DNA from 2 places in the Streptomyces sp. NPDC051219 genome. Region 1 is predicted to be linked to the other one. Evidence: riboswitches for the same ligand, from Rfam matches in the RefSeq annotation. Region 1 holds a riboswitch; the other holds the start of a gene.
The links. A riboswitch is a leader RNA that binds a small molecule or an ion and turns the genes downstream of it on or off. The one in region 1 is predicted to bind glycine.

Region 1 (9,591 bases):
CTCAGGGGGTCCTCCTCGTCGCAGATCGGCAGCAGGGCGGGGAAGTAGCGCAGGTTCTCCTCGAACAGGTCGTACGCCGACTCCACCCACCGCTCGCCGAACCACGTGCGGGGCCGGACGCCCTGCGCCTGAAGTTCGGGCGGGCGGGTGTCGGTGGCCTGCTGGAAGAGCGGCGGCCGGGACTCGCGCCACAGCTCCCGTCCGAACAGGAAGGGAGAATTGGCGCCGACGGCTATCTGCAGGGCGGCAACGGCCTGCGCGGCGTTCCACACATCGGCGAAGCGTCCCGGCGTGACCTGAAGGTGCAACTGCACGGAGGTGCAGGCGGCTTCGGGGGCGATTGAGGTAGACGTGCAGGTCAGACGCTCCACGCCCTCGATGTCGAGGGTGAAGTCCTCTCCGCGGGCCGCGCGCATCTGGTCGTTGAGCAGCAGGTAGCGGTCGACGTGGGACAGATTCGCCGAGACGAGGTCGTTTCGGGAGAGCGTCGGCAGAATTCCGATCATGACGATGCCGGCATCCACCTCGCCGGCCTTTCGATGGGCATATGCCAGTCCGGTGCGCAACTCCTCGGCGAGCTGATCGAAAACCCGACCACCGAGCCGGTGCGGCACAATGTTCACTTCCAGATTGAACATTCCGAGTTCGGTCTGGAAATCCTGACTGGCGATGCGTTCGAGCACTTGCGCATTCATCATCCTGGGCATGCCGTCCGCGCCGGCGAGATTCAGTTCGATCTCCAGCCCCATGAGATTCTTCGGCCGGTCGAAGCGCTTCTCCTTCAGGAGTCGCGCCAGTCCCTCCAGACACTCATGGTGCTTACGCCGGTAGCGTTGCCGATCGGACAGGTCGAATCCGCCTGCCACGACCTTCTCCCCCATCGAAGCGTCCCTCCTCGAGTGGGCAGCCAGCGGCGCCGGCCGCTCGCGTCACGGTCGATGATGCCCACCGAAGTGATCGACAACGCCCCGCGGGGGCCCGTCGGCCGTTACTCTCCTATCGTAACGGCCCGGCACATTCACCGGGCATGCAGCAATGTGCAGTTACCATTTCCAACTGCCTGGTGAAAAGTACCGATGATTTTCGGCCGTCCGGCTCAGCCGAAGTCCTCCAGGTCGGGGCGCACAGCTGCCCGAGAATCGGGACGAAATGCCTGCAGAGCGAGGCCCGATTCCGCCTTGTCGGCAATACGCGGGACAGCTAGCTGAAACACTGCGTGAACACGGGTCATATAAACTCGACAAACGAGGCAGAGAGTTGGCGCCCGGCCATTGCCCCACGGCCCCCCTCTGGCCCCAGAATGCGACAGCGCCGTCCGCACCTGCCACGCTTCACCGTGTCTCCCAAGTGAGAGGCGTCCCACCATGCCGCTGCATGTCCCCCCGGCTCCCGCGCCCGCCTTGCGCAGCGTTCTCGCGGCACTCGGTTCCCCCACCGCCGTCCGCGAAGCCCGCACCCCCGCTCTCCGCGCCGCCCTTGGCCCGCTGAGCCCCGAACTCCCGCTTCCTGTCCACGTGCTGGACCGGATCACGCCGGGCGACCAGCCGCCACGCACCCGGCTCGCCGGATGGCGCTTCCTGATCCATTGCGGCGACCGCCCCGTCGCAGCCGCGGACACCATGCTCACCCCGGACGGATGGGCCTTCGCGCGCTTCTTCGAGGGTCCGTACGTCGGCGCGACGGAACGTGCACTGCGCCAGGCGGAGACAATGACCTCTCACTACCAGCCGCGACTTCTGTCGGTTCCGGAGCTCTACATGCTCACCCTGTGGCTGCACGGCGAGGTGAACGCCGACGCGTCCGCCGGCGGCCCCGCGCCCGCGGATCTGCTGGTGCCCCTGGCCCCCGCACCGCCGGGCATAGCCGCGGACCGGCCGCACCGCGTGGCCGATCTGCTGCCCGTACTGACCCATCGCCTCTCCAAGGTGCCCCTGCTCGGCTCGCCCGCCTGACACGGCAGTCCAGCGCCCCGCGACCGGGCCCGGTCGCGGGGCGCCCTGCTGTCGGCCCCGTCCGGACTAGTCCGGTCCGGCCACTCCGAACCATCCGAAGAGACCGTGCAGTTGAGCTGAACCGTCCGCACGGGTGATGCGTCATTAATCAGTAAGGCAGAGCTGCCGGGAAATCCCTGCGGATTGACGCCTGTAGGGCAACACTGGGGACCGGACCGACCGACTGATTACGGGGGGCGGCCATGAACACCGCATCGAGCCGCAGGACACTCACTACACCGCAGCGAAAGAACGCATCCATGTGCCAGCACCAGCCACCGTGCCCGTCAGCCGACTCCGCCGACCGGGAGGCGGCGCATGTCGTTGCGCACCACCCGGAACAGGGCTGGAGCCTGCTGTGCAACGGAGTCCTCCTGTTCGAGGACACCGGTGAGCTGCTGCCGGACGGGCAGATCATCGCCCCGCACCGGCCGCTTCAGGTCATGAAGGCCGCCTGACCCCGCCGGGCGGGCGTACTGCGAACCACGAACAGCACGACGAAGGGCCGGCCCGGAGACTCTCCGAACCGGCCCTGACGCACGCCCGCGGGCCGACGCGTCGGACGCGTCAGTTGTCGTACTCGTCCAGCGGCGGGCAGGAGCAGACGAGGTTGCGGTCGCCGAAGGCGCCGTCGATCCTGCGCACCGGCGGCCAGTACTTGTCCGCCGCCGAGACGCCGGCCGGGAAGACCGCCTCCTCACGGGTGTACGCGTGGTCCCACTCCCCGCCCAGCGCGGCCGCCGTGTGCGGCGCGTGATGCAGCGGGTTGTCGTCGGCCGGCCACTCGCCCGAGGCGACCCGCTCGATCTCGCCGCGGATCGCGATCATCGCCTCGCAGAAGCGGTCGAGCTCTCCGAGGTCCTCGCTCTCGGTCGGCTCGATCATCAGCGTGCCCGCCACCGGGAACGACATCGTCGGCGCGTGGAACCCGTAGTCGATCAGTCGCTTGGCGATGTCGTCCACGCTGACGCCGGTGGCCTTGGACAGCGGCCGCAGGTCCACGATGCACTCGTGGGCGACCAGCCCGTTAGGGCCGGTGTACAGCACGGGGTAGTGCGGCTCCAGCCGCTTGGCGATGTAGTTGGCGCCGAGCACCGCGACCTGGGTGGCGCGCTTGAGGCCCTCGCCGCCCATGAGGCGTACGTACGCCCAGGAGATCGGCAGGATGCCCGCGGAGCCCCAGGGAGCGGCGGAGATCGGGCCGACACCCGTCTCCGGTCCCGCGGTCGGCTGCAGCGGGTGGTTCGGCAGGTACGGGGCGAGGTGCGCCCGGACACCGACCGGGCCGACGCCCGGACCGCCGCCGCCGTGCGGGATGCAGAAGGTCTTGTGCAGGTTGAGGTGCGAGACGTCGCCGCCGAACTTGCCCGGCCGGGCCACGCCCACCAGTGCGTTGAGGTTGGCGCCGTCCACGTACACCTGGCCGCCCGCGTCGTGCACGGCGGCGCAGATGTCGGCGACGTGCTCCTCGAACACGCCGTGCGTGGACGGGTACGTGATCATGAGCACGGCGAGCTCGTCGCGGTACTGCTCGATCTTGGCGCGCAGGTCCTCGGCGTCCACCTCGCCGTCGTCGGCGGTCTTGACGACGACGACCGTCATCCCGGCCATCACGGCGCTGGCCGCGTTCGTGCCGTGCGCGGAGGACGGGATCAGGCAGATGGTGCGCTGGGTGTCGCCATTGGCCCGGTGGTACGCCCGTACGGCCAGCAGGCCCGCGAGCTCGCCCTGCGAGCCGGCGTTGGGCTGGATCGACACCTTGGCGTACCCGGTGACCTCGGCAAGGCGCTCCTCCAGCTCACGGATGAGCGTGAGGTAGCCCTGCGCCTGGTCCACGGGGGCGAACGGGTGCAGCGCCGCGAACTCCGGCCAGGTCACCGGCTCCATCTCGGTGGTCGCGTTGAGCTTCATGGTGCAGGAGCCCAGCGGGATCATGCCCCGGTCCAGCGCGTAGTCCCGGTCCGCGAGCTTCCGCAGGTACCGCAGCATCGCGGTCTCGGAGCGGTGCTGGTGGAAGACCGGGTGGGTGAGGAAGTCGTCCGTCCGCAGCAGGCCCTCGGACAGCGTGTCCGCCCCGGCCGCGTCCAGTGCCTCGATGTCGGCCTCGACCCCGAAGGCGGCCCAGACAGCCGTGATCTCGGTGCGGCCGGTGGTCTCGTCGCACGCGATGGAGACGTGGTCGGCGTCGACCAGCCGCAGGTTGACCCCGCCCTCACGGGCGGCGGCCACGACTGCGTCGGCCCGGCCCGGCACCCGTACGGTCAGCGTGTCGAAGTACGCACCGTGCACGACCTCGGCGCCGCCGGCCCGCAGGCCCTCGGCAAGCAGCGTGGCGTAGCGGTGGGTGCGCCGCGCGATCCCCCGCAGCCCGTCCGGGCCGTGGTAGACGGCGTACATTCCGGCCATCACCGCAAGCAGGACCTGCGCGGTACAGATGTTGCTGGTCGCCTTCTCGCGGCGGATGTGCTGCTCGCGAGTCTGCAGCGCCAGCCGGTACGCCTTGTTGCCATCGGCGTCCACGGAGACACCTACCAGACGGCCGGGCAGGCTGCGGGCGAACTTGTCGCGTACGGCCATGAAGCCGGCGTGCGGTCCGCCGAAGCCCATCGGCACACCGAAGCGCTGGGTGGTGCCGACCGCGATGTCGGCGCCGAGCTCGCCGGGCGGGACGAGCAGGGTGAGCGCGAGCAGGTCGGCGGCGACGGTGACGATCGCGCCCAGTTCGTGGGCCCGCTCGACGACCGGCTTGAGGTCGCGGACCTCGCCGGAGGCGCCGGGGTACTGCAGCAGTACGCCGAAGACTCCTCGCTCGGCGACCTCTGCCGGGATGCCCTGGGACAGGTCGGCGACGACGACCTCGACCCCGGTCGGTTCGGCGCGGGTCTCGATCACGGCGATGGTCTGCGGGAGCGTGTCGGCGTCGACCAGGAAGACGCCCTCCTTGACCTTGCCCACCCGCCGGGAGAGCGACATCGCCTCGGCGGCCGCGGTGCCCTCGTCGAGCAGGGAGGCGCCGGAGGTCGGCAGCCCGGTCAGCTCGGCGACGACGGTCTGGAAGTTCAGCAGCGCCTCGAGGCGGCCCTGCGAGATCTCCGGCTGATACGGCGTGTAGGCGGTGTACCAGGCCGGGTTCTCCATCACGTTGCGGAGGATCACCGGCGGGGTGAAGGTGCCGTAGTAACCGAGCCCGATCATCGGGGCGAGCACCTGGTTGCGCTCCGCGAGGGAGCGCAGTTCGGCGAGCACCTCGGCCTCGGAGCGGGCGTCCGGAAGGCGGAGCGTTTCTGCGCTCTTGATCACGTCGGGTACCGCAGCGGCCGTGAGCTCGTCGAGCGAGCCGTAGCCGACCTGGGCGAGCATCTTCGCCTGCGCCTCGGCATCGGGGCCGATGTGGCGGTGCTCGAAGGGAATGCCACGCTCCAGCTGGGAGAGCGGAATGCGGTTGGCGGTCATCGGGAGGCCTCCTGGTCTGACGCGACCTGCGAGGGGCACCACGGCGCGGGTGCCCGGACGGCCTCCCCCTCTGTCATCTCAACCTGAGAGTTTCACCGGCCCGCCGAGGCGCGCCGGCTTTCACCGTCGGTGAGGAGGGGATCCGGTGTGTACCGCCCGACGCCCGCCCCTGCTTTCCAGAGTGACCTCGTCCGTGCGGTACGTGTGCCTGAGAGATTCCGGGGAGGATTTGCTCCTTCGGCGCCTCCGTCTACTGCATTCGGAGGACTCTCCCGCACGGGGTCAGCAGCCGACAGCCAGCCTACCAGCGCCACCTGCGGAGGTCCCCCGAGTGGCCGCAACCCCAAATGTGCACTTTTGTAGTATTTACGGAGCAGTTGCGACCAATTGGAGGGACCGTGCAGACCGATATCGATCCGCGCAGCCTGATCGGCCGCAAGGCGTTCGACCGTAATGGCACCAAGATCGGCACCATTGACGAGGTCTATCTCGACGATGCCACCGGCATGCCGGAGTGGGCGGCCGTACGCACTGGACTGTTCAGCCGTGACGCGTTCGTGCCGCTGGAGCCCAGCGAAGTGGTCGCGGACGGCCTGCGCGTGCCCTTCGAACGGGCTCTCATCAAGGACGCCCCCGACTTCGGTGTGGGCCGCCATCTCTCCCCGGAACAGGAGCTCCAGCTCTACCACCACTATGGTCTGGACGTCTCGTTCCCCGGAGGGATGGCGGGTCCCCCGTCGCCCTCCGCCCCCTCCCCCGCGGACCGCGACTTCGGCCGGATCGCCGGCACCGAAGACGCCTGATCCGCAACCCGGCCGACGAGAGGCAGCGGATCCGAGGGCTCCAGATCCGGATCATCGACCCGGAACGTCCGCACTCTGCCGGGCTCCGACCCGGGCTCCTCGAACCGCACCGTCACCCGCCCCACCCCGCTCCCCTGCACCCATCCCGCCCCGTACACGGCGTGCCGCACATCGTGTCCGGCAGGCCAGCGCCGCTCGGACGGGGGAGCGGGCCCCTCCCCGGCCTGTGCCCCGGCCCGGCCCCCGGCGTTCGGGCCCTCCACGAGTTCACCGACGGCCTTCCCGGCCTCTTCGCCGCCCTCCGCAGGCTCGGCCGGCTCTCCCGCCGCCTGCGCGAACAGATCCTCCTGGGTGAAGTCCGCCAGGCCGGTGACACCCACGCCCAGCAACCTGACCCCGCCCGTGGTGTCCACCGCCTCGAGCAGTCGTGCGGCGGCCTCGCGCACCACGGTGGGGTCGTCCGTAGGACCCCGGAGCGTCTCGGAACGGGTCAGCGTCGAGAAGTCGTACCGACGCACCTTCAGCACGACCGTACGGCCGGACCGTCCCGCCGCTCGCAGCCGCTGCGTACACCGGTCGGCCAGCCGCTGCACTTCTGTCCGCACCCGCCCCCGGTCGTGCAGGTCGACATCGAACGTGTCCTCGACCGACACCGATTTCGCATCACGCTCGGCGACCACCGGCCGGTCGTCGAGCCCCTGTGCCATCCGGTGCAGCGAGCCGCCGTGTGCCCGGCCCAGCAGCCGGACCAGCTCGTCCTCGCCGGCCTCCGCCAGCTCCGCGATCGTGGTGATGCCGGCACGCCGCAGATGCTCACCGGTGGCCGGGCCCACGCCGGGCAGCGTCCGTACCGGCATGGGGGCCAGCAGCTCGCGCTCGGTTCCGGGCTCGACGACCACAAGGCCGTCCGGTTTGGCCTGTTCCGAGGCAATTTTGGCCAGCATCTTCGACCCCGCGAGCCCCACCGAACCGGTCAGCCCGGTCACGGCCAGGATGTCCCGACGCAGCCGCTCCCCCGCCGCTCTCGCGGACGCCGAGTCATCGGCCGACCCGCCCGCCTCCAGGTCGACGAACGCCTCGTCCAGGCTCAGCGGCTCCACGAGCGGCGACAGCCGGCCGAGCAGCTCCATGACCTGGTCGCTGACCGCGCGGTACAGCGAGAAGCGGGGCACGAGGTAAGCCGCGTGGGGCGCCAGCCGCCGGGCCTGCGCCATGGGCATCGCGGAGTGCACGCCGAAGCGTCTGGCCTCGTACGAGGCGGTGGCGACGACCCCGCGCGGCCCGAGACCGCCGACGACCACCGGTTTGCCGCGCAGGCTGGGCTTCGCTGCCTGCTCGGCGGCGGCGAAGAAGGCATCCATGTCCAGGTGCAGGATTGTGGGCGCGGCTCTCACGTCACCGATGCTGCCCTACGCCACTGACATTGCCCCCGTCACGCGCGCACGGCCTCAGACCGCCTTGTTGCGGCGTCTGGCCAGTTCATCGGCGGGGTGGTGCCCGACCAGCGTCTCGCCGGTGTCGATGCGCTCGCCGTGCAGCTGGGACAGTGCACTCTCGACATCCCGCCACACCACCCCGACAGCGATCCCGAAGATGCCCTGCCCACCTTGGAGGAGGTCGACCACCTCGTCGGGTGAGGTGCACTCATACACCGTCGCCCCGTCGCTCATCAGCGTCATCCGCTCCAGATCCGCGAACCCGCGGGCGCGCAGGTGCTGGACCGCGGTCCGGATGTTCTGAAGGGCGACCCCCGTGTCCAGGAAGCGCTTCACGATCTTGAGGACGACGACGTCCCGGAAGCTGTAGAGCCGCTGGGTACCGGAACCATAGGCGGGCCGCACGCTGGGCTCCACGAGGCCGGTACGCGCCCAGTAGTCGAGCTGTCGGTAAGTGATTCCCGCGGCCGCACACGCGGTCGGGCCGCGGTACCCGACCTGCTCGGTCTGCTCCGCGTCCTGCCCGCCGTCCGCCCCCACCGGTCCCTGCTGACGCCTTGTGGATTCGGCCGCATTGCTGTGAAGCGGATACGGCCCGCCCTCCCCCGGACTTCGTCCAGGGGCACCCCCCGCCGTACCGCCGCCGCTGCTTCTCACGCCGACCCTCCGTCCTTGACCTGCCCTCTCGACGGTAGGCAGTCACCAGGGGTGCGTCAACGATCGCCACACTCGGCACGCCGAGTGATAATCACCCTGAGAGTGGTTTCCCGTACCCCCATGCGGGGAAAGGCTACTCGAATGCGCCGATGGCGCCGGGCGGAAAGCTCACTGACTGTTGGTGCCGAAGTCCTCCGGTGAGATCTGATCGAGGAACTCGCGGAACTTCTCCACCTCGTCCTCCTGCTCGTCCGGGATGGCGATACCGGCATCGTCCAGCACCCCGTCGCTGCCGTAGATCGGCGTACCGGTGCGCAGTGCCAGCGCTATGGCGTCGGAAGGCCGTGCGCTGACCTCCACGCCACTGGCGAAGACCAGCTCCGCGTAGAACACACCCTCCCGCAGATCCGTGATGCGGACCTCGGTGAGTTCCTGTCCCACCGCCTCCAGCACGTCCTTGAACAGATCGTGGGTCAGCGGTCTGGCGGGGGCCATGCCCTGCTGGGCAAAGGCGATCGCGGTCGCCTCCCCCGGTCCGATCCAGATGGGGAGGTACCGATCGCCTCCCACTTCACGCAGGAGCACGATCGGTTGGTTGGAGGGCATTTCCACCCGGACACCCACAACGTCGAGCTCGTTCACACAGCAACCCTAGGACCTGCCCGGCAGGTTTGGGTAGTCGGGCTGCCCCGAGGTCAGTGCAGGCGCACCCCGAGAGCGGTCTGCACCAGCGCCGCATGGAGGCGTACGGACAGCGCGGCAAGCTCTTTCAAAGTGGCTTCGGCATGGGCCCTGGTCTGCGGATTGCGGTGTCTGCGCAGGGGCGCGACCACCTGCTCGACCAGCCCGGCCTCGCGGTCCGCGGCAGCCTTCATGGCGCGCAGATGGCGAGGTTCGAGGCCGTAACGGCCCAGGTCCGCCACGAGTCTGGCCACGTTGACCGCCTCGGCGTCGTAGCCGCCCCCGGACGCCGCCGAGATCAGTCCGTACGACTCCCACTCTTCGAGTCGCTCCTCGCCCACCTCGGCCGCCGCGAGCAGCTCCGACCGGCCCACCCGAGGGACGGTCGGCAGGTCCGGCTCGTGACCGGACGCGCCGGACGCCGCCTCGCCCTGCGGCCCGGGAATGCCGACCTGCTCCCCGCGAGCCTTCGCGTCCAGATGCTCGCGGATGACTTTCAGCGGAAGATAGTGATCGCGCTGCATACGCAGCACCTGAGCGAGCCGCTCCACGTCCTCGGGGCTGAATTTG
Region 2 (9,591 bases), on a different contig from region 1:
GGGTGAGGCGGGCGTACATCGCGGCGTACAGGAAGGCCAGACTGACCCACGGCAGCACCATGCCGTTGAACCACGTCACCGGATCCTCGCCGAATTCCGTGTCCGGACGGCCGAACCAGCCCAGCTGGTCGGAGAAGAGCGCCAGGGCGAGCATGCCGGTGAAGTAGATCGGCAGCGAGACACCGCTGAGGGCGATGCCCATCACCGAACGGTCAAGTGCGGTACCCCGCTTGAGAGCGGAGATGATGCCGGCGGTGATGCCGCCGACCACCCACAGCACGACGGCACCCGCGGCGAGCGAGAGGGTGACCGGCAGCCACTCGAGCAGAAGCGGCCAGACCTCCTGCTCGGTCTTGAACGAGTACCCGAAGCAGGGCGCGGCGCATTGCGTGACGTCGGAACCGTTGGCGTACGTACGACCCGCCACCAGTCCGACCACGAACTTGCCGAACTGGACCAGGATCGGGTCGTCCAGGCCCATCTTCTGCCTGATGCCCTCGATGGCGGCGGGGTCGGACTGCTTACCGACGAAGTACAGCGCCGGGTCCGTCCCGATCATCTTGGGGAAGAGGAAGAAGATTCCGAAGGTCACCAGAGTGATGACCATCAGCATGACGACGACGGCGAAGATTCGCCTGATGAGATATGCAAGCACTGCGCTCGGCCCGACGGCGGCCCGGGGGCCCTCTCTTATGGAGAGGGCTCCGGGCCACCGCTCGCGGCCATCACCTGCCCTTCGTGCCTAGCGGGTGTGGCACTGGAACGTGAACTGACTGGGTTTTACTTGACGACGCCGAGCGAGGCGTAGTCGTAGCGGCCGTTGTAGGCGTCGGCCGTGTAGGCGTTGGTCAGTCGGCTGCTGCGCCACGTGATCGTCTTGTCGTAGACGAAGGGCAGGTAGACAGCGGCCTCGGAGACCTTCTGGTTCATCTGCTTGTAGATCTCGCCGGCCTTGTCCGGGTCGGTCTCGGCGATGGCGTCGTCGAAGAGCTTGTTGATCGCGGGGTCGTTCAGCTCGGAGAAGTTGTTGTTACCGCTCTGCAGGATGAACCGGCCGTCGACCAGCGGCTGGGAGAAGCCCTGGCCGGTCGGGAAGTCCGCGCCCCAGCCCATGATGATGATGCCGTAGCCCTTGTCCTTGACGACCTTCGGCGAACCGATGATGCCGGACGTCTGGGCGCCGTCGAACTGGTCGACCTGGGCGTCGATGCCGACCTGCTTCAGCGCGTTCTGCAGCGAGACGGCCGTGGCCACCTCGACCGGCTTGTTGTTGCGCACCGCGATGGTGGTCTTGAAGCCGTTCGGCTGACCGCACGCCTTGAGCGCCGCCTTGGCCTTCTCGAGGTTCGGGCCGCCGTCGTTCTTCAGGACCTCGTACGGGTCGTACTTGGTGTCCGCGCCCTTGATGCCCGCCGGGAGCATGTTCGGGGCGATGTCACCACCGGCCTGCGGGCCGCCACGGGCGGTCTGCAGCGACTTCTTGTCGGCGGCGTAGATGACCGCCTTGCGGCACTCGATGTTGTCGAACGGCTTGACCGTCTGCGGGAACACCGCGTAGCGGATGAAGCCGGTCTGGCCGTTGTCCAGGTTGGCCTTGTGCTCGCGCAGAGCCGTCGTGCGGGACGCCTGGCCGATGCCGGTCGCGTTGATGTCGACGTCGAAGTCGCCCTTGAGCAGGCGCTTGTCCATGTCGTCCGCGTTGGCCATGAAGGTGACCGTGATCTTGTCCGGAAGCGCCTTGCGGATGGTGTCCGAGGCGGGCTTCCAGTTCTTGTTGCGGGACAGCGACATCGACTTGTTCGGCGCGTACGAGTCAATCTTGTACGGGCCGTTGGAGAAGGGCTTCAGGCCGTACTTGGCCGCGGTGTCCTTCTCCTTCTTCACCGGGGAGGCGGCCGGCATGGCGAGCATCTGCTCGAAGTCGCCGTTCGGCTTCGGGAGCTTGAAGATGATGGTCTTCGCGTCCGGCGTCTCGATGGCCTTCAGGCCGAGCTTGTCCGGCGACGTGTCCTTGTAGGGACCCTTGTACTCGCCCTTGGGGTCGAGGACCTGCATCAGGTAGACCGGGCCGCCGGAGATGACGTCCTGGGCCCAGGTGCGCTCGATGCCGTACTTGATGTCCTGCGAGGTGACGGGCGTGCCGTCCTCCCAGGTCACGTCGTCCTTGAGCGTGTACTTGTAGGTCTTGCCGCCGTCCGAGATCTCCGCGTTGGCGGTCGCGAGGTCCGGCACGAGCTCCGTGCTGGCCGGGCCCGCCTCAGGCTTGAAGCTGACGAGCTGACGCGTGTAGTAGCGGGCGAAGTCCCACATGAAGCCGTAATAGCCGCGCTGCGGGTCCCAGGAGTCGGCGTCCTGCGTGCCGACGAACTTCAGGGTGCCGCCCTTCTTGTCGGACGCGTTGGCCACCTTGCCTATGCCCGCGTTGAAACCGGGGGCCTTGCCGGCGCCGTCCTTCTCGTCGTCCTTGCCGTTGCCGCCACATGCGGTGGTGGTCAGCAGAGCCGCGAGCACGACAGCCGTGCCTGCGGCAAGCCTGCGCTTCGACGTGCGATGGGTTGTCACGATGCTCGCAACCTCCGTAGTAGTCACGGTCTTCTCAGAGCCGTGGTTCTTGGCTGTCGCTCCTGACTGATAGGCAGGGGCTGTTTGTCCGCAGGGACGTGCGGGGGTCTCGGGGGTCAGCGGGACCCCTTCGGATCCAGCGCATCTCGTACGCCGTCACCGAAGAGGTTGAAGGCCAACACGGTGACGAAGATCGCCAGACCGGGGATGATCATGAACAGCGGATCGTCCTCGTACGTGCGCACGGCCGTCGAGAGCGTCTCGCCCCACGACGGGGTGGGAGGCTTGACGCCAACGCCGAGGAAGCTCAGGGCGGCTTCCGTCAGGACGTTGGTGGGAATCATCAGCGTCGCGTAGACGGTGATCGGGGCCACCAGGTTCGGCAGCAGCTCCCGGAAGAGGATGTACACCCGGCCCGCGCCGAGGCTGCGCGCGGCCTCGACGTACTCCCGCTCGCGGAGCGAGAGCGTCTGGCCCCGGACGATGCGGCCGATGTACGGCCAGCCGAAGAAGCCGATCACCAGCACGAGGACGGCGATGCGCAGCCCCGAACCGGAGAAGCCGAACAGCTCGTTCGGGATGACCGAGATCAGGGCGATGATGAAGAGCAGCTGCGGGAAGGCGAGCAGCAGGTCCATCACCCGGCTGATCGCCGCGTCGACCCAGCCTCCGAAGTAGCCGGCCATGACGCCGAATACGGTGCCCATCGCGACCGCGACGAAGGCCGACAGGAAGGCGACGAGAAGCGAGATGCGAGCTCCGTAGACCACGCGGCTGAAGACGTCTCGGCCGTTGACCGGTTCAACCCCGAAGAGGAACTCGGAACTGATGCCGCCCCAGTCGCCGATCGGGGTACCCAGCAGCGGGTCGATCTGGTCCTCGTGCAGCTCCTCCGGCGGGTGGCCGAGCAGGCTCACGATCAGCGGAGCGAATATCGCGACCAGAATCAGCAGCAGCACCACGACGCCGCCGGCCAGGGCGACTTTGTCGCGCTTCAGCCGGATCAGGGCGATCTTCCACGGGGACCGTCCCTCGATCGCCTTCTGGGGAACATCGGCGGCGACGTCGACGGCTGCGGTCTCGGCCGCGCTCGTGTCGTGCAGTGGTGCCGTCATCGGTGTGGGGACCCCTCTCGGCCGACGGTGGCCGGCCCATGCCCGCCGCTGTGGCGGCTTCGTTCACATCAATGGTGCAAATCGTGCGCGTGGTGCGAAAATTGCTCGATGGAGCAGCTCGTGCACCGGACCGTCGGGTCCTTGTTGCGGGAGTCTTCAACGCTGCCGCGATCACCCGCCAGACCTGTCGGGGAATGGATGCGTAACCGTGATGTGGCCAGGGGACTTCCGTTATCCGGACGCAATGATCGGCTCAGCGGAGCAAGACCGCCCGTAACGCCCGGATCGGACACGAAAAACAACGCGTGCTGGTTGCGCGGGAATTGTCCTGGGCGGGGAAGTGGCCGGGGCTGGGAGCGATGTGGGGCCGCGAGGGAGCGGTGTGGGGCTCGGGCGGGCTACGGGACGGCCTCCGGGCACCGGGGGGAGACCCGAACGGGTGCGGCAGGGACGGCCCCTGGGCGTCAGTACGTGCCCGGGTAGCCCGAGGCCGCCGGGGGCGCCGCAGCAGGCTGGTGCGCCTCGCGGTCGTAGAACGGGCGGGCCTTCGCCCGCAGCCACATCGCCACCGGGTCGTACTCGTCGGACATCGCGACCGTGGAGACCGGCAGCCCGTCCGGGACGGCGCCGATCGACTGCTGCATCATCACGCGTACCGCCTCCACCGAGGGCGCGGTCGTGTCGTAGAGATCGAGGCCGATGGCCAGGTACGGGCTGCCGAGCGCGGGCTGCACCCAGGCGCGGCGCAGCGACCGGACGGGGCCGGTGCGATGGGCGTTCTGCGTGAGCTGGGCGTAGAACTGCGGGATCTCGATGGCGGGTTCGGACAGCCGGAGCGGTCCGGCCGGCATCCGGTCCAGCCCGGTGGCGATCCGGCGCAGGTCCGCCCACGGGATGCCGACGCCGCCGCCGGGGGCGTGCGGGTTGAGCCAGATCCCCCAGCCGTCGGGATAGAGCGCGCGGGCGACGTCGAGGCCGGTGACGACCTCACAGGCGCGGTTCCAGCCGCTGGCGGCGAGTTCCTGGGCGGAGGTGACGCAGGGCGCGTAACCGAGCCCGTCCACCTCCATGTTCCCGTACTGGGCATCGGGGGACCCGGCCTGCCCGTGCCAGAGCAGCATCCAGACCTGGCCGGTCGTGGGGTCGGCGAGAGCGTGCAGCAGCGCCTCGTAGGCGTCGTAGCGCCCGGGCGTCACCTGGCGCAGCATGTGCTCGACCTGCCCGGCCGCCGCCGTGCCTGACGCACTCACCCGGAACCCGCCCCTCTTCCGTCCACCGTGCCGGCCCGCGGTCACGGGGCCGACGGCCGCATTCGGTGCACACTCGTGCGGCCAGGTCATCAAACCAGCTTAAGCGGGAGTCCTGACACCGACTTGACGCAGGACTTCTCGCCCGCGCCGTCGCGCGAGCTGGAGAGACGCTTGTGGACAGGCTACGGAGCGTCCGGCCGAGGACGCCGGTAGAACGGCTGCACCCGGTCCAGCATCCAGTCCCCCACCGGGTCCTGGGCCACGTCGAGCAGGACGAGGTTGACCGGCCACGGCACCTCGGCCCGGCCCAGCGCCCGGCCCAGAGCATCCATCGGGGCATTGCGCTCGGCGGGTTCCCAGGCCAGCAGCTCGATGCCGACGAACAGCACCGGGGCGTCACCTTCGATGCTGGCCAGGCAGCGCCGGGCGGAGAGCACCGTGCCGGACGCCTCGAACTCGGCCGCCGCCGCGGCCAGGAAGTCGAGCGGGTCGTCCTGCCAGTCCGGCTCGAAGAGCCGTACCCGGCCACCACTGGCCGCCCCTCCCCCGGGACCTCCGGACGGGGAGGGACCCCCGAGTGGCGCAGCGCCGACCCGGCACAGCTCGGCGACAGCCGCGGGCGGCAGCGGCACGCCCACCGCGCCGTCCGGGTTCACGGCGATGCCCAGCTGCGGCGGCAGGCCACGGGCGAACTCCCGGGCGGGCGCGACGGTGAACGGCATGTGAGAACCGGCGCAGTGCAGGAACTGCTGCTCGGAGCTGAAGACGGGTACGTACGCGGCGCCGTGGATGTCCATGGTGGGCAGGTCGAGATCCCGGCTGTCGGGACCGCCTCCGTTCGGCAGAGGTACCCAGACGTGGCTGCGCCCCAGGACCTCGATCAGCCGGCCGCCCGCGGACGGGTTGCCGACCGAGGCGGCCAGCACCTCCTCGAGCTCGTTGCCCGGCCAGCCGCCGTACGGAGCGCCCTGCGCCGGAATGTGCATGTCCACCGGAGTCCCTTTCCCACCACGCTGCCGCGCTGCCTGCGGGAAAAACCCTAGGTGATGTCCGGCGCGTCATGCCCGGCCGGCCGCCTGCACGCCGCAACACGTGGCGTTCCGCGACTGGCCGCGCCGTGAAGGGCCTGAACGAGCTGAGCGACCCGACCTGCCCGAGCGAGCTGACCGAGCCGAACGACCTGACCGGCCTGACGCGTCGGATTCCCCCGTGACGTCCCGCGGCGTCACTCGCCCCGGTCGTCGGCGGGCACGAAGCCGATCCGCCGCAGCGCCCCCGCCGCGCTCCGGTCCAGCAGCACCGCCGAGGTGCAGCCGGCCGGCAGCCGGCCCTTCTCCGCGTCGCGCACGAGCCGGCCCACGGCCCGCCGGTGCCGGGCGAAGGCGTAGCCGGAGACCCCACGGCCTCGCTCGGCCTGGCCCTCCAGGGCGACCTCGGGGGTCACGTCGAGCAGCAGGACATGGAGCGCGCGCCCCCGGCGCCGGGCCTCGCGGGCCAGGAGCCTGCGCACCCACGCCTGCGTACCGCAGTCGTGCACGACGACGCTCTCGCCCGAGCGGAGCGCCCCCCACAGGCCCGAGTAATGCGCGATGCGCACCAGGGGCCGGTAGACGGCGTACGGCAGGCGGCCGGGCATCCGGTCCTCCCAGCGCTCGCGTACGTCCTGGGAGTCGATGCTGCGCGTCGCCGCGGTCCGCTTGATCAGCGTGCTTTTGCCGCTGCCCGGCAGACCGGAGACGACCACCACGTCGCCCGTCGCGAAATCGAGGCCGTGCGGGCTGCGCCCGGCCCGCCCCCGCAGGTCGCGGACTACCGGCTCGGGCCGTCCGAGCGCCTTCCGCACCGGCACACCGGGCTGTGCGGGCATCGCGCCGGCGACCCCCGCGGTCGTCGCATACGCCCCAGGCCTCGTCACAGTGATCGTCCTCCCCCAGTCGGGTCACTCGTACCCATGTCCACCGAGTGTAAAGAAACGGTAATGAGGTACAAGCGTTTTGCCGTTCGCGCCGGTTTGGGGCCGGGCCCCCCACACTGCTCCGATGCGTGCAATGATGTCCGCGCCAACTGCATAACGGCCGCTTGAATCCGCGCGGGAGAGTCCTGGCCACTGTGTGCGCCGGGCGCCGAAGGAGCAAGTCCCTCCCTTGAATCTCTCAGGCCCCGTACCGCGCGGGCGAGGCACATCTGAAAAGCGGGCCGCTGCCAGGTGGCTCCACCCAAGGTGCAAGTCACGACCGACGTTCAGCCATATGGTTCAGCCATATTTACGCACGGTCGTGGTGAACCTCTCAGGTTCCGATGACAGATGGGGAGGAAAGTCCTCGTCGGCCATGCCCTGGGAGCCACCCCTATGACGAACACCCCCCGCCTGACTGCCCTCGATGCCGTGCATCGCTCGCTGGGCGCGACCATGACCGATTTCGCGGGCTGGGACATGCCGCTTCGGTACGGCAGTGAACGCGACGAGCACAACGCGGTCCGCACCAAGGCCGGTCTCTTCGACCTCTCGCACATGGGCGAGATCACGGTCACGGGTCCGCAGGCCGCAGACTGCCTGGACTTCTCTCTGGTCGGCAACATCGGCGGTGTCGCCGTGGGCCGCGCCCGCTACACCATGATCTGCGACGAGGACGGCGGCATCCTCGACGACCTGATCGTCTACCGCCTCGGTGAGACCGAGTACATGGTCGTCGCCAACGCCTCCAACGCCCAGACGGTGCTGGACGCCATCGCCGCCCGCGCCGGGGAGTTCGACGCCGAGGTCCGCGACGACCGTGACGCATACGCGCTGATCGCCGTCCAGGGTCCCGAGTCTCCCGGCATCCTGAAGTCGCTGACCGACGCCGACCTGGACGGGCTGAAGTACTACGCGGGCCTGCCCGGCACGGTCGCCGGCGTCCCCGCGCTGATCGCCCGTACCGGCTACACCGGCGAGGACGGCTTCGAGCTGTTCGTCGCCCCGCAGTACGCCGAGAAGCTGTGGCAGGCCCTGACCGAGGCGGGCGCCCCCGTAGGCCTCGTCCCGGCCGGACTGTCCTGCCGCGACACGCTCCGCCTGGAGGCCGGCATGCCGCTGTACGGGCACGAGCTGACCACCGCGCTGACGCCGTTCGACGCGGGCCTCGGCCGGGTCGTCAAGTTCGAGAAGACCTCCAACGGAGGCAACTTCGTCGGCCGCGCCGCCCTGGAGGCCGCCGCCGAGCGCGCCGCGACCAACCCGCCGCGCAAGCTGGTCGGCCTGATCGCCGAGGGCCGCCGGGTCCCCCGCGCCGGCTTCTCCGTCGTCGCGGACGGCAAGGTCGTCGGAGAGGTCACTTCGGGCGCCCCGTCCCCGACCCTCGGCAAGCCGATCGCCATCGCGTACGTGGACGCGGCACACGCCGAGCCCGGCACCTCCGGGGTGGGCGTCGACATCCGCGGTACCCATGAGCCGTACGAGGTTGTGGCGCTCCCCTTCTACAAGCGCCAGAAGTGACCTCGCGCACACCCGCGCGTCTCACTCTTCAAGACGACAGTCCACCAGCACTCCCCCGCATCCAGGAGAATCAGGCCATGAGCAACCCCCAGCAGCTGCGTTACAGCAAGGAGCACGAGTGGCTGTCGGCCGCCGAGGACGGCGTCTCGACGGTCGGCATCACGGAGTTCGCCGCGAACGCGCTCGGCGACGTCGTCTTCGCCCAGCTCCCTGAGGTGGGCGCCACCGTCGCCGCCGGCGAGACCTGCGGCGAGCTGGAGTCGACCAAGTCCGTCAGCGACCTCTACTCCCCCGTGTCCGGTGAGGTCACCGAGATCAACCAGGACGTCGTCGACGACCCGTCGCTCGTGAACACCGCCCCGTACGAGGGTGGATGGCTGTTCAAGGTGCGCGTCTCGGACGCGCCGGACGATCTGCTCTCCGCCGACGAGTACGCCACCCTCTCCGGCAACTGACACCCCAGGGACCGTGATGTCTTCGAAGTCGCTTCTCAACACCTCCCTCCACGAGCTGGACCCGGACGTCGCCGCTGCTGTCGACGCCGAGCTCCACCGCCAGCAGTCCACCCTCGAGATGATCGCCTCGGAGAACTTCGCTCCGGTCGCGGTCATGGAGGCGCAGGGCTCGGTTCTCACCAACAAGTACGCCGAGGGCTACCCGGGCCGCCGCTACTACGGCGGCTGCGAGCACGTCGACGTGGTCGAGCAGATCGCGATCGACCGCATCAAGGCGCTGTTCGGCGCCGAGCACGCCAACGTCCAGCCGCACTCGGGCGCCCAGGCCAACGCGGCGGCGATGTTCGCGCTGCTGAAGCCGGGCGACACGATCATGGGTCTGAACCTCGCCCACGGCGGGCACCTGACCCACGGCATGAAGATCAACTTCTCCGGCAAGCTCTACAACGTGGTCCCGTACCACGTCGACGACGAGACCGGCCAGGTCGACATGGGCGAGGTCGAGCGCCTGGCCAAGGAGTCCCGGCCGCAGCTGATCGTCGCCGGCTGGTCCGCCTACCCGCGCCAGCTGGACTTCGCGGCGTTCCGCCGGATCGCCGACGAGGTCGGCGCGTACCTGATGGTGGACATGGCCCACTTCGCCGGCCTGGTGGCCGCGGGCCTGCACCCGAACCCGGTGCCGCACGCCCACGTCGTCACCACCACCACCCACAAGACCCTCGGTGGTCCGCGCG

Region 2: another riboswitch for glycine. It lies ahead of gcvT (glycine cleavage system aminomethyltransferase GcvT); the one in region 1 lies ahead of gcvP (aminomethyl-transferring glycine dehydrogenase).

What each region holds. Positions count from the first base shown of each region.
Region 1 is NZ_JBFBAS010000010.1:193,531-203,121, forward strand. Features, by position in the region: gene AB0M62_RS15075 (glutamate-cysteine ligase family protein) at 1-881, opposite strand, end outside; gene AB0M62_RS15080 (hypothetical protein) at 1,365-1,952, shown strand; gene AB0M62_RS15085 (DUF5999 family protein) at 2,252-2,449, shown strand; gene gcvP (aminomethyl-transferring glycine dehydrogenase) at 2,559-5,444, opposite strand; glycine riboswitch at 5,631-5,729, opposite strand; gene AB0M62_RS15095 (PRC-barrel domain-containing protein) at 5,831-6,247, shown strand; gene AB0M62_RS15100 (DNA polymerase IV) at 6,136-7,641, opposite strand; gene AB0M62_RS15105 (MerR family transcriptional regulator) at 7,696-8,340, opposite strand; gene AB0M62_RS15110 (bifunctional nuclease family protein) at 8,509-8,982, opposite strand; gene AB0M62_RS15115 (MerR family transcriptional regulator) at 9,036-9,591, opposite strand, start outside.
Region 2 is NZ_JBFBAS010000021.1:70,927-80,517, forward strand. Features, by position in the region: gene AB0M62_RS22875 (ABC transporter permease) at 1-655, opposite strand, end outside; gene AB0M62_RS22880 (ABC transporter substrate-binding protein) at 781-2,562, opposite strand; gene AB0M62_RS22885 (ABC transporter permease) at 2,679-3,677, opposite strand; gene AB0M62_RS22890 (enhanced serine sensitivity protein SseB C-terminal domain-containing protein) at 4,142-4,927, opposite strand; gene AB0M62_RS22895 (enhanced serine sensitivity protein SseB) at 5,110-5,913, opposite strand; gene AB0M62_RS22900 (AAA family ATPase) at 6,153-6,794, opposite strand; glycine riboswitch at 7,008-7,105, shown strand; gene gcvT (glycine cleavage system aminomethyltransferase GcvT) at 7,278-8,402, shown strand; gene gcvH (glycine cleavage system protein GcvH) at 8,480-8,857, shown strand; gene glyA (serine hydroxymethyltransferase) at 8,874-9,591, shown strand, end outside.